2 regions of the Paenibacillus sp. HWE-109 genome follow, and region 1 is predicted to be linked to the other one. Evidence: predicted binding sites of a transcription regulator. Region 1 holds the regulator's gene; the other holds the start of a gene.
What was found. The regulator LexA, encoded in region 1, represses DNA repair genes until DNA is damaged. The targets are predictions, from matches to a motif close to CGAACATATGTTCG.
Positions count from the first base shown of each region.

Region 1 (5,157 bases):
TATAATACATAGTATATTTACTTAGAAAGAGGGATGCAGCATGGCACAAATAAGAATTCGCAATACCAATGAACGAATTGAAGGCGAAGCAGAAGTTAAAGCCTTCTTGGATAGTCAACAAGTTGTCTACGAACACTGGGATCCAAACAAGCTTCCTGAAGCGCTTCGCGAGAAATTCATCCTGAATGATGAAGAGAAAGATCAGATTATCAGCACGTATGAAGAAGAAATTCGCGACCTGGCCGCTAGACGCGGCTACGAAATTTGGGATGTTATCGCACTATCCGATGCAACCCCAAACATCGAGGAGCTCCTGAAGAAATTCGAACAAGTCCATACACATACCGAAGATGAAATTCGGGGCATCGTGTCCGGCAAAGGCATTTTCATTATTAAATCCGAAAGCGAAGTTGGTTATTTCGACGTTGAACTTGAGCCAGGTGACGTCATTTCCGTTCCTGAGAATACGAACCACTTCTTTACCTTAATGGACAACCGCGAAATCGTAGCGGTGCGCCTCTTCATCGAGAAAGATGGCTGGGTTGCTTACAACATCGATGACCCTGAATTTATCAAAGCGTAATTCATATTAATGAACAAAGCCCAACGGCAAAGGACCTAGCGTCCAATGAACCGTTGGGCTTATGTTTGTTTATCTCTCAAGCGTTGGCAATAATCGGTAAAATATCTTGAAGTCGTGTAACTTCATGTACCGGAACTATCTCGTCACCGCTTTGAAGGCCATGATGGTTAATCCAAATGTTACGCATTCCAACGCTGCCTGAGCCTAGAATATCCGTAGTCAGCTTGTCCCCGATCATAATTCCTTCTTCTGCCTGAATGCCGAGCAATCCCAAGGCATGATTAAAAATGGACTTCGCAGGTTTGCCTTCGCCAAACTCGCCTGATATCACAATGTGATCGAAGTAAGCGGCAATAGTCGGCACGCCAGCTAATTTCTCCTTTTGCAAGTCCGGAGAGCCGTTTGTTAAAAGCAGCAATTGATAATTCCCTTTCAATGCATCTAGAACTTGAAATGTCTCTTCATAGACCAAAGGGCGGCTGCGTCGTTCCGCAGGAAACAATTCCCCCAATTTATAACCCAGCTCACGATCTTCGATTCCAAGTGCACGAAGACCCCTTGTCCAAGATTCCGTCCGGTATCCAGGCGCCAGTTCCTCCAATTTACGAAAGTTCTCATTCTCACCTTGCGTAAAATTAGCCCATAACCCCTCAAAAGGATTAATACCAATCATCTTGGTGAATGGAAACGTATCAAATGTTTCATATAAAGCGCGTGCTTCTTTACGAACAGAAGCTTCTAATTCTACGGGATTCACAGCCACATGTTTGGCAGCTTCCGCACAAGTCGCATCAAAAGCTTCTTGCACACTGCGATCATCCCATAACAAAGTGTCATCCAAATCAAAAAGTACAGCTTTCAACGCCATCATTCATATCCCCTTTTGAATGTTGTTTCTATATGAACAAGCAATTACTCTTCGTCCGTAAACTTGATCGAATCAAGTTGAACTTTAAGATTGCCTCGAAAAGCCTCAATGTACTTCCTTCTTAATTCATTTCGCTCATCGATTTCTGCATCTGTTAAGCCCACTGTTTTGGCTTTGCGTGCAAGCTCGTTGATACGTTCGATGTTTTTATCCATTTCGTCGCTCATAAAGATCCTCCCTAGCAAAAATTCAATATGAATATTACTTTGCCATCCCAATTCAGTAATGTCAAGGAAACAACGAAAAGAGACGTAGGAACATGTCCTCGTCTCAGCTAATTAGTGAGTATGAAATCAATCGCTTTAAGAACCAGGCAGGATCAGTACCTGCCCTTCTTGCAATGAACTGGTGGTCAAATGATTGATTGCTTTGATTTTATCGATATAAGAACGAATGTTCTCCCTATTCTTTTTATGTAAGGAAGCAATCTGCCAAATCGTGTCTCCACGTTGAATAACTATTTTCTCTGGTACTACTATTGAGGAGACTTCTCTGATGACAGCTTGCTTGGCTAGTGATGTACTCGTTGTCGTTGCTGCCGGATCCCCCGCATAGGCCTGCACAATTGCACCAAATGAGAACACGGTTCCAAGAATAATTGCTAACAGAACAAAGCGAACAATAGCTTTAGTATAGCCAGAAGTGAAAGTCATCCCTTTGGATGTGTTAGCGGATCTATGAAGTGTACGTGAGTTGGTTGTGTTGGTATAAGCCATATACATGAGTAATCATCTCCCAAACATTTGTTCTTGTATTAGAATAACACGAACAAATGTTTGAGTCAACCCATTTTCTCGAACTTATGTTTGTACGAACTCGGGTTCTATGTTATACTTTGGGTAATGATTCCCAGTATTGGAGTGATAACTATTGAGCAAGATTTCGCAGCGTCAACAAGCTATATTGGATTTCATTAAGAACGAAGTGAAAGATAAGGGGTATCCACCTTCCGTCAGAGAAATCGGCGAAGCTGTTGGACTAGCATCCAGTTCTACCGTACATGGCCATTTGGAGCGTCTTGAGAAGAAAGGTTTAATTCGTCGAGATCCTACCAAACCTCGTGCTATCGAAATTCTGGGCCTCGATGGCGCAGAAACTCACTTTGCCATTTCAGTCGCGCGTGTTCCCTTAGTTGGTAAAGTAACCGCCGGTGTTCCTATTACAGCAACCGAGAATATCGAAGACTACTTCCCGCTTCCCGTGAGCATGGTCAAAGATAATAACGTATTTATGCTTAGCGTAATGGGAGACAGTATGATTGAAGCTGGCATTCATAATGGCGATTATGTCATTGTGAAACAGCAACAAACGGCGAACAACGGGGACATCGTAGTTGCCATGACAGAAGACGATGAAGCCACAGTGAAGCGTTTCTACAAAGAGCGCGATCATATTCGCCTACAACCTGAGAATTCCGCCTTACAGCCGATTCTCCTCAAGCATGTGACGATTTTAGGACGTGTCATCGGCTTGTTCCGGGATATGTAGTCAACCATCTTAGAATAACAAAGAAACCGAGCGGAGATTGTCTCCCTCGGTTTCTTCGTTTCACAGCCTATTCAACCAACTAAAATACAAGTGCCCAGTTCCCGCCACGAAAAATAGCCTCAACCGTGCCATCTTCCAAATAACCATCAATCTCCAGATCCGATGTCCCAATCATGAAATCAACATGAATCAAGCTCGTATTGCCGCCTCGTGCTTTTAATTCATCTGTCGACAAAGAAGCGCCACCTTGGATATTAATTGGGTAACAACTCCCCAGAGCAAGATGACAGGAAGCATTCTCATCAATACCTGTATTATAAAAAATTCGATTCATGTTAGAAATTGGTGAACCGTAAGGCACAAGGGCAACTTCACCCAAATAGCGGGCGCCTTCGTCCATTTCGAGCAACCGGGCCAAATGTTCATAACCTACTTCCGCTTGATAATCAACGACCTTCCCCTCTTCAAAGCGGAACGAAAAGCGATCCACCAAAGCCCCATTGACATTCAAGGGTTTTGTACTTGATACGGTACCGCGAACACCCGTTCTATCCGGCATCGTAAAGACTTCTTCCGTTGGCATATTAGCCACAAAACGGATGCCACTAGCGTTCGCTTTATCGCCGCCTAACCAAATATGATGCGCAGGCAAATCCACCTCCAAATCGGTGCCCGCCGCGCGATAACGCAGGGTTTTGTATTGTTTCTCATTCAGCAGTTTCCGAACACGTTTCAACTGTTCAATGTGAACGCGCCAAGCAGCTACGGGATCCTCTTCATACACCCGGTTCATTTGAAAAATAGCATCCCACATCGCCTCTACCCGCTGATCTTCTGGCAGATCCGCGTACACCTTGGATGCCCAGGCAACTGTCGGCGCTTTAATAAGGCACCAACTAAACGTACTCGTTCGGACATATTGTTGATACTTCGTACGAGCGGTAGCCGCAGCTTTGGAAGCCCTGGAGATTAGACTAGCCTCAATACCTGCGTACAGATCTGGATCTGGCACCTTAATATTCAGCAAGGCCCCGCCATTTTCGACAAATCGCTCCAGCATTTCCGTGTACCAAGTTGGATAATAATCCAATGCCTCATCATGCGCATGTTCAAATTTACTGCGTGTAATCACATCATCCTGCCAATGAACGTGCACGTAATTTGCTCCAGCTTCATAGGCTTTTTTCACAATAAGTCTTGTTAATTCTAAAGATTCCAGCGGAGATTCGACTAACAAATCCTGCCCTTTATTCAAGTTCACACCAATCTTAACGACAAGCTCCGCATATTTTTCCAAATTTCTCGTGAAATCGTCCATTCCTATATTTCTCTCCTTCGTGTGAAAAAGCCCATCCAATTAGGAAACTCCTAATTCTGACGGGATTCTCCTATCGTACATCATTTCGTTCCGAAAATAAAATAGTGCTCTCATCATCCTATCCAATAATATATATCTACTAAACCAATACCCTCACACTTATTTTTCAGAAGAATATGTTAATAGAAACTAAGGAAGGGAGGTAAGTTGGACATGCCTTTTACAACTGGTGTAATTACGAATACGAATACAGGAGCCGCTAACATTGTAGTAAACACAAGAAATATCGATACCCATAACACCGCGATAATAACGGTACAAATCTTTGCTTCTGTGGATTCAACGGTATTTCATACGGACTATGTATCCTCTTATATCGTGCTCGCTAATTCTTTTGATGTTCGTGAGTTTGTTATTGCTGGCAACGTTGCCTATGAAGTTCAAATTAATGTTTTAAACTCAACGAGTACAGTTATGTCTATATTCGGCATTGATGCATTCGGAAACCTGATTACCGATCAACGTATTCTTCAGCAGGACCTGACTTACATTTCTACTTTGAGTCCACCTATCCAACCTATTTACAGCCCTCATTCTTTCTTGAGGGCTTTCCTATCAGCCTCCTTACGAACTCAATGCCTTTTATTCGATTAAAATTGGTCATTCTGAAAATCTAATGAATTCCAGACGCGCTATTCCAAGCAAACGATCACCTTTCCGCCTAAAATCTGCTCGATAACACCAATTCAGTTCATTAAATCGCAAAAGTAGCCAATTTCTCGTCGATAAGCTTCATGCAGTTCATTAGATTCCCTTTGAGACCCAAACCGAAAATCGCAT
Region 1 covers NZ_CP091881.1:2,192,317-2,197,473, reverse strand. Annotated here, with positions in the region: gene LOZ80_RS08745 (1,2-dihydroxy-3-keto-5-methylthiopentene dioxygenase) at 41-583, shown strand; gene LOZ80_RS08740 (HAD family hydrolase) at 660-1,451, opposite strand; gene LOZ80_RS08735 (DUF896 domain-containing protein) at 1,496-1,678, opposite strand; gene LOZ80_RS08730 (LysM peptidoglycan-binding domain-containing protein) at 1,814-2,233, opposite strand; gene lexA (transcriptional repressor LexA) at 2,382-2,999, shown strand; gene LOZ80_RS08720 (aminopeptidase) at 3,079-4,317, opposite strand; gene LOZ80_RS08715 (hypothetical protein) at 4,531-4,971, shown strand.

Region 2 (5,157 bases), 1.2 Mb from region 1:
ACTCTCAAAGCACGTAGGAATAAAAATTAGAAATCTTCGCAAAAATAGAGGACTAACCCAGGAACAGCTAGGTGAGCTCGTTGATCTCCCTCAGTCCTACATTGGTGGTATTGAGCGCGGTGAAAAAAATATTTCCTTAGAAACCCTCGAAAGGATTGTTAGGACTCTTAGGGTAGATCCTAGCAATTTATTTAGTGGCTACGACCTTACTAATTCACAGTATGAGAGATCGAAACTATTGGATTCTACGCATCTTTTAATTGAACAATGCTCAGACAAAGAACTAACTTTAATTAAAAAATTGGTTGAAGTTGTAATTTCAGAGGCTAAAAATTAACCAATGAAGCAAAAAACGAGTGCAACTCCGGACTTGTACGGTCCTAGAGATCACTCGTTTTTCTTTTAAATATGTTCTCAATAACTTATTTTAGAAGCTCCGAATACTTCCCTAAACGTTTCATAAGCTCTGCTCGAGCAACATCTCTAATCAAAACAAATTTGTCCTCGTAGCCGCGGCAGATGTATTTGTACCGCAGATTCGAGTCTATCATCTCATCTTCAAACACCTTTATATTTCGTTCTTTCAATAGCTTCCGTACCGCTTGAAGGTCGTTTGTCATGAGATTTTGAATGATATTTGCTGCTTTAACAAAGACCGTTCTCATCGAGTAGGAAGTTCTTTCAATTTCCTGTTTATTCTTTTCAACAATTGAAAGTAACATCGGGAGTAAAACGAAATCCCGGATCGCCTCCAATTCCTCTTTCGTAGGCATTGTAGTTTGAGTTTGCTGTTCGTGTCTCTGCTGAAGTGCCGCACTATGTTCTGGTGACATGAACCTCGTGCTCCATCTACCGTTTCCGTCAAGTAGTTTGCTCAAGCATAATGTCCCCCTATCATAATCGCTCTTTCTTTGGCTTGTGCAGTTTCTAGCAGTGAAGAAGCTCTAATAATTGCTGCACCGCCAAATCTGTCTTTAATACTATCTTGAGCTTTGGCGAGCCTAAGATTTCTTTCGATATCCTCAAATAGATCGAGCTGATGCGTGCTGTCATCTGTCAATTGAGACAGATCTACAGCTAAATGCGTGATGGGATCTCCGTTCCAATTTTTCTTGAACAATTCACGCGCTGCTGTAACAACATGGTGCTCTAGACAAGTCGGCGAAGGTATGGTCATCTGCCTCGAAAATCCTCTCGTCATCGTTCCGGCGCTAACTGTCACTACACGCCCCATGCTCTTGTTTCGTCTGCTTGTTCGGCATACTTCAATCACTAATTCAATCATTAGCGGCTCGATATCCTCCATTGTCTGGTATTTCGTTGACTGTACAGTTCTGCCTCGAGTAATAGATTGCGGCTTCGCAAAAGCTCTTGCAACGACTGGGCTGGGATCAATCCCGCGCGCTGTTTGCCAATAATATTCGGCTTTAATATCGCTTTGTCGTCCCATCCTAATTCGCATGCGCCTTTTGAATTCTGCAAGCTCTAACCGTGCTATATCACCGATAGTATTCAATCCCATTTTTACAAAGTGAGCAGTCATCCGAGACCCTACCATGTACATTTGTGAGACAGGTAACGGCCATAGTATGGACTCGATCTGATCTACTGGCAATTCAAACACGCCACTTTCGCTCTTCTTCGCGAAGTGGTCAGTGGCCATTTTCGCGATCACTTTGTTTGAAGAAATGCCAGCACGAATCCAAACTCCCGTAGAAAGCATAACTTTTGTTTGCATCTGGCGTGCAATTTCTACTGGTGATCCGAAAAGCGACGTTGAACCTGTTACATCAACAAATTGCTCGTCAATGCTCCACGGCTCAACCAAGTCGGTGAAGGTTTCATAAATTTCCGTAATGAGTGTAGAGACATCAATGTACGTCTTCATTCTTGGTCGGACTATAGTAAGATCTGGGCAAGCAGCAAGAGCTTCAAAATTTCGCATCGCAGTTGATACACCATAAGATTTCGCAATGGGACAAGCAGCTAGTACAATACCGCTCTTACGGGCAGGGTCACCAACCGCTATGGGTTTATTACAAAGCTCTGGGTGCGCCGCTTTCTCCACACTGGCATAAAAGCTCTGACAGTCCACGAGCATAATAGCTCGTTCTGATTTCATAGTCACACCACCCAAATAGAAAACATATGTTCGCTTTTATTGTATGCCATTCTCTGCATTTATTAACCTTAACAAAATTTATTTTCGATTATTTTTCTTGTTTATAAATCAAAATTGCGTTTCGCAATTATGTACATGAGTCATTACTAAAAATTCCCTTGATATATAAGGGTTTTATTAAATTATTCTATTATGTACATGAATTTTTGATAGTCTTGTGGCCATCTTCGCCAGAATTTTATTGGAGCTAATCCCAATTCGCACCCTCACGCCCGTTTGCCGAAGCACTTTGCGCTGGATGGCTTCCGCAATAGTTAAGGGATCTCCGAAGAGCGGCAAGCTGGCCGTGACGTCAAGAAACTGTTCATCAATACTAAAAACTTCAACCAGATCGGTAAATTCTTCGTAGATCTTGGTAATCATAAGAGAAATATCAATATAATGCTGCATGCGCGGGCGCATCACGACCAGTTCCGGGCACTTCTTAAGCGCCTCACCCAGTCGCTCTGCGGTCGAAACACCGTACTGTTTGGCAACGGGACAGGCAGCCAGAATGATGCCGGAACGCAAGGCTGGATCGCCTGCAACCGCAACGGGTTTGTCCTTGAAGCCCGGATGATCCGCTTTCTCAACGCTCGCATAGAAACTTTCGCAATCCGCCAGAAATATAGTGCGTTCCTTTCCTTTGCTCACCGTAATCCCCCTCGCATATTCATAAGCGTGGTCATAAGCTCTGCCTTGACTAAACTGCGAAGCATCGTGAAATGGTGAATGTAACCGCGGACCTTGTATTCAACGTGAATCCCCAAGGCATTCATTTCAGTCTGAATAACTTTAATATCTCTTTGCTTCATGCTGCTTTTGAGCTGCTGCAATTGCGGGTAAATGGCATTCTCGACCTCTCTCAGATAAAAGAGCACATGATTATACACGATTTTGTCCTTGTAAATCTTGAGTTCCTCCATATCCCTTGCCAGCATATCGAGTAAAATGGGTAACAGCGTATACTCCTTGATAATTTGAACATCCTCTTCTGTCTCAATTCTTGAACTGACCTTCATTATCTCCACCACCATACGCGAACATGTATTCGTGTTACTTATTATATACCGAACATGTATTCGTTATGCAAGTGATTTTAAATGGAAATAAAATACTGTCATTTTAAGGCTTAAATTAGGAAGGAAAATTGACATTGCAGCCAAAAAAAACCAGAAACCTCAATGGTTTGCTGGTTTTTTCATAACCTTACATTACTTCAAAACAACCGAAGTTAATGCTATCTCTGCTTGCGATGCTCCTTCCGCCGTGACCTTAAGATGCACCTCGGCAAAGCCGCTGCTTGAACGGACAGCATACGATGTGAGCTCCGCTCCTAAACCTTGATCCGTGCCAACAAGCTGAGCCTGACCAATCGCTGCGATCCCTTGCAGAAAGATCGTGTATTCGCCCGGCCTCAAGAAGTTAAGTCTCAAACTGAACTGATTCGTCTGTATATTCAATACGTCAAAAACAACTGGCGCACTAATGCGAAGTTCCTTCGCGCCTACTGTGATTTTCTGCGTGATCGGGTTCGTTCGCTCTCCCAACAACAAACCGAGCAGCTCGGCTCCCTGATAATTCGGATACAGGTAGTCCGATGTTTCCCACTTAAGCAAGCTTGCTGCATCGTAAAGGTGCGTCGGATAGCGGTTATCTGCTGCGGTTGTTTGCCGTGAACCGCTGACGGATAATCCCTCACTGATCTTACGATAATCAATCCCGCCGCCGTTTAGGTAATTTGTCCACAAGCCAGCTCCGTCCATCGCTTCGTACAGTTCCATGAGAGCAATGCCGTAGTCATGACCGGACCATTGGACTGAACGGCCGAACCAGGTTCCCGGCAAGGGTTTGCCATCTGCTCGGTAGATGGACTGCCCAAAAGCTGCAATAGCTCCGTAACGCATGAACGTATGGCTGCCAAAGGAACTGCCTTGCCCATCCGCTTTATCTACCCCATAGCTTCCGTCATCCCATAGGTAGATAAAAGGGAATCCGCGGTTAGCCCATAATTTGGCGGCATCCAAATAGGTGGTTGAACCTGTCAAAGAGTACGCTTCGACGTTAGCTCTTACGGCCACAGCTGCCGTCTCCAGTTCGGGAATCATGTTTCTAAGCTCCCATGATTGTGAGCCTCTTGGCATCCTAAAGCTCTCATTCATATAGTTCAGGCCTGCGAGACCGTAGGTCGTTGCGACAGCGTTGCCCGTCAATCGGGCTTGCCTCAGCATTTTAAAGAGAAATTCAGCATTCGAGCCTGCAGTCACATCGGTTAACTGCCCCATGTAGGGACTTGTTTGGAATCCTTTGCGGGCGATAAATGTCTGATAGTCCCAATACACACCCTCTGTTACGCTGGATGGATTCACCAGCTTTGCTGCAGCAACCAAAGTGTCTACGTTCACAGATTGCAAGGATTCCATCGTCCTTGCTGCGATTCCTTCCAAGTAATAGGGCAGAATATAACCATATGTGGAATAAGTGCTTCCTACCCCCGTCATAGCAGACGATATTCGCTGTTTCGCAACCTCGTCATATTCGCCATATTTACCCAAGACAGCATAAGGCATAACAAATGCTGAGGTAATTGTTGGCGTAGCTGCGGGACCGATTCGGTTCATCCATTTATTGTCTGCAGCGCTCCACAAATTCTCAAAGCTGGTCAAGATCGCTTCACTTTCCTGCTGCATCGTTCCATGCGCATAAGCAAGCGGCTCCGGAAGCCCGTACTCGTCCGTCCAAGTATGAACAGCGCTTGCAATCTCTGTGCTTCGCTTGACAAACAGTTGGGACTTGAGCGTCCATACCTGGTCAGCCGCCAAGTTAAAAGGCTCCCGAATCGGATTCTCATTATTGGCATTGGCCAAGGTTGTATCGTAAAATGCCGGTATCCCGGTTGCGAAGGTAGTATTTTCATTCATCCCATTCAGGATCGAGGGGATAAACAAACTGAGCTTCGTAGATACGGTCTCATTCCCGCGCTCTAGACGATTCGG
Region 2 covers NZ_CP091881.1:3,366,508-3,371,664, forward strand. Annotated here, with positions in the region: gene LOZ80_RS14060 (helix-turn-helix domain-containing protein) at 1-337, shown strand, start outside; gene LOZ80_RS14065 (YhjD family protein) at 423-878, opposite strand; gene LOZ80_RS14070 (DNA polymerase IV) at 875-2,122, opposite strand; partial or broken gene LOZ80_RS14075 (Y-family DNA polymerase) at 2,339-2,815, opposite strand; gene LOZ80_RS14080 (YhjD family protein) at 2,812-3,183, opposite strand; gene LOZ80_RS14085 (FN3 associated domain-containing protein) at 3,376-5,157, opposite strand, start outside.
Region 2: a site for LexA is predicted at 3,233-3,246, ahead of LOZ80_RS14080 (YhjD family protein). Genes of this name have one in related genera too.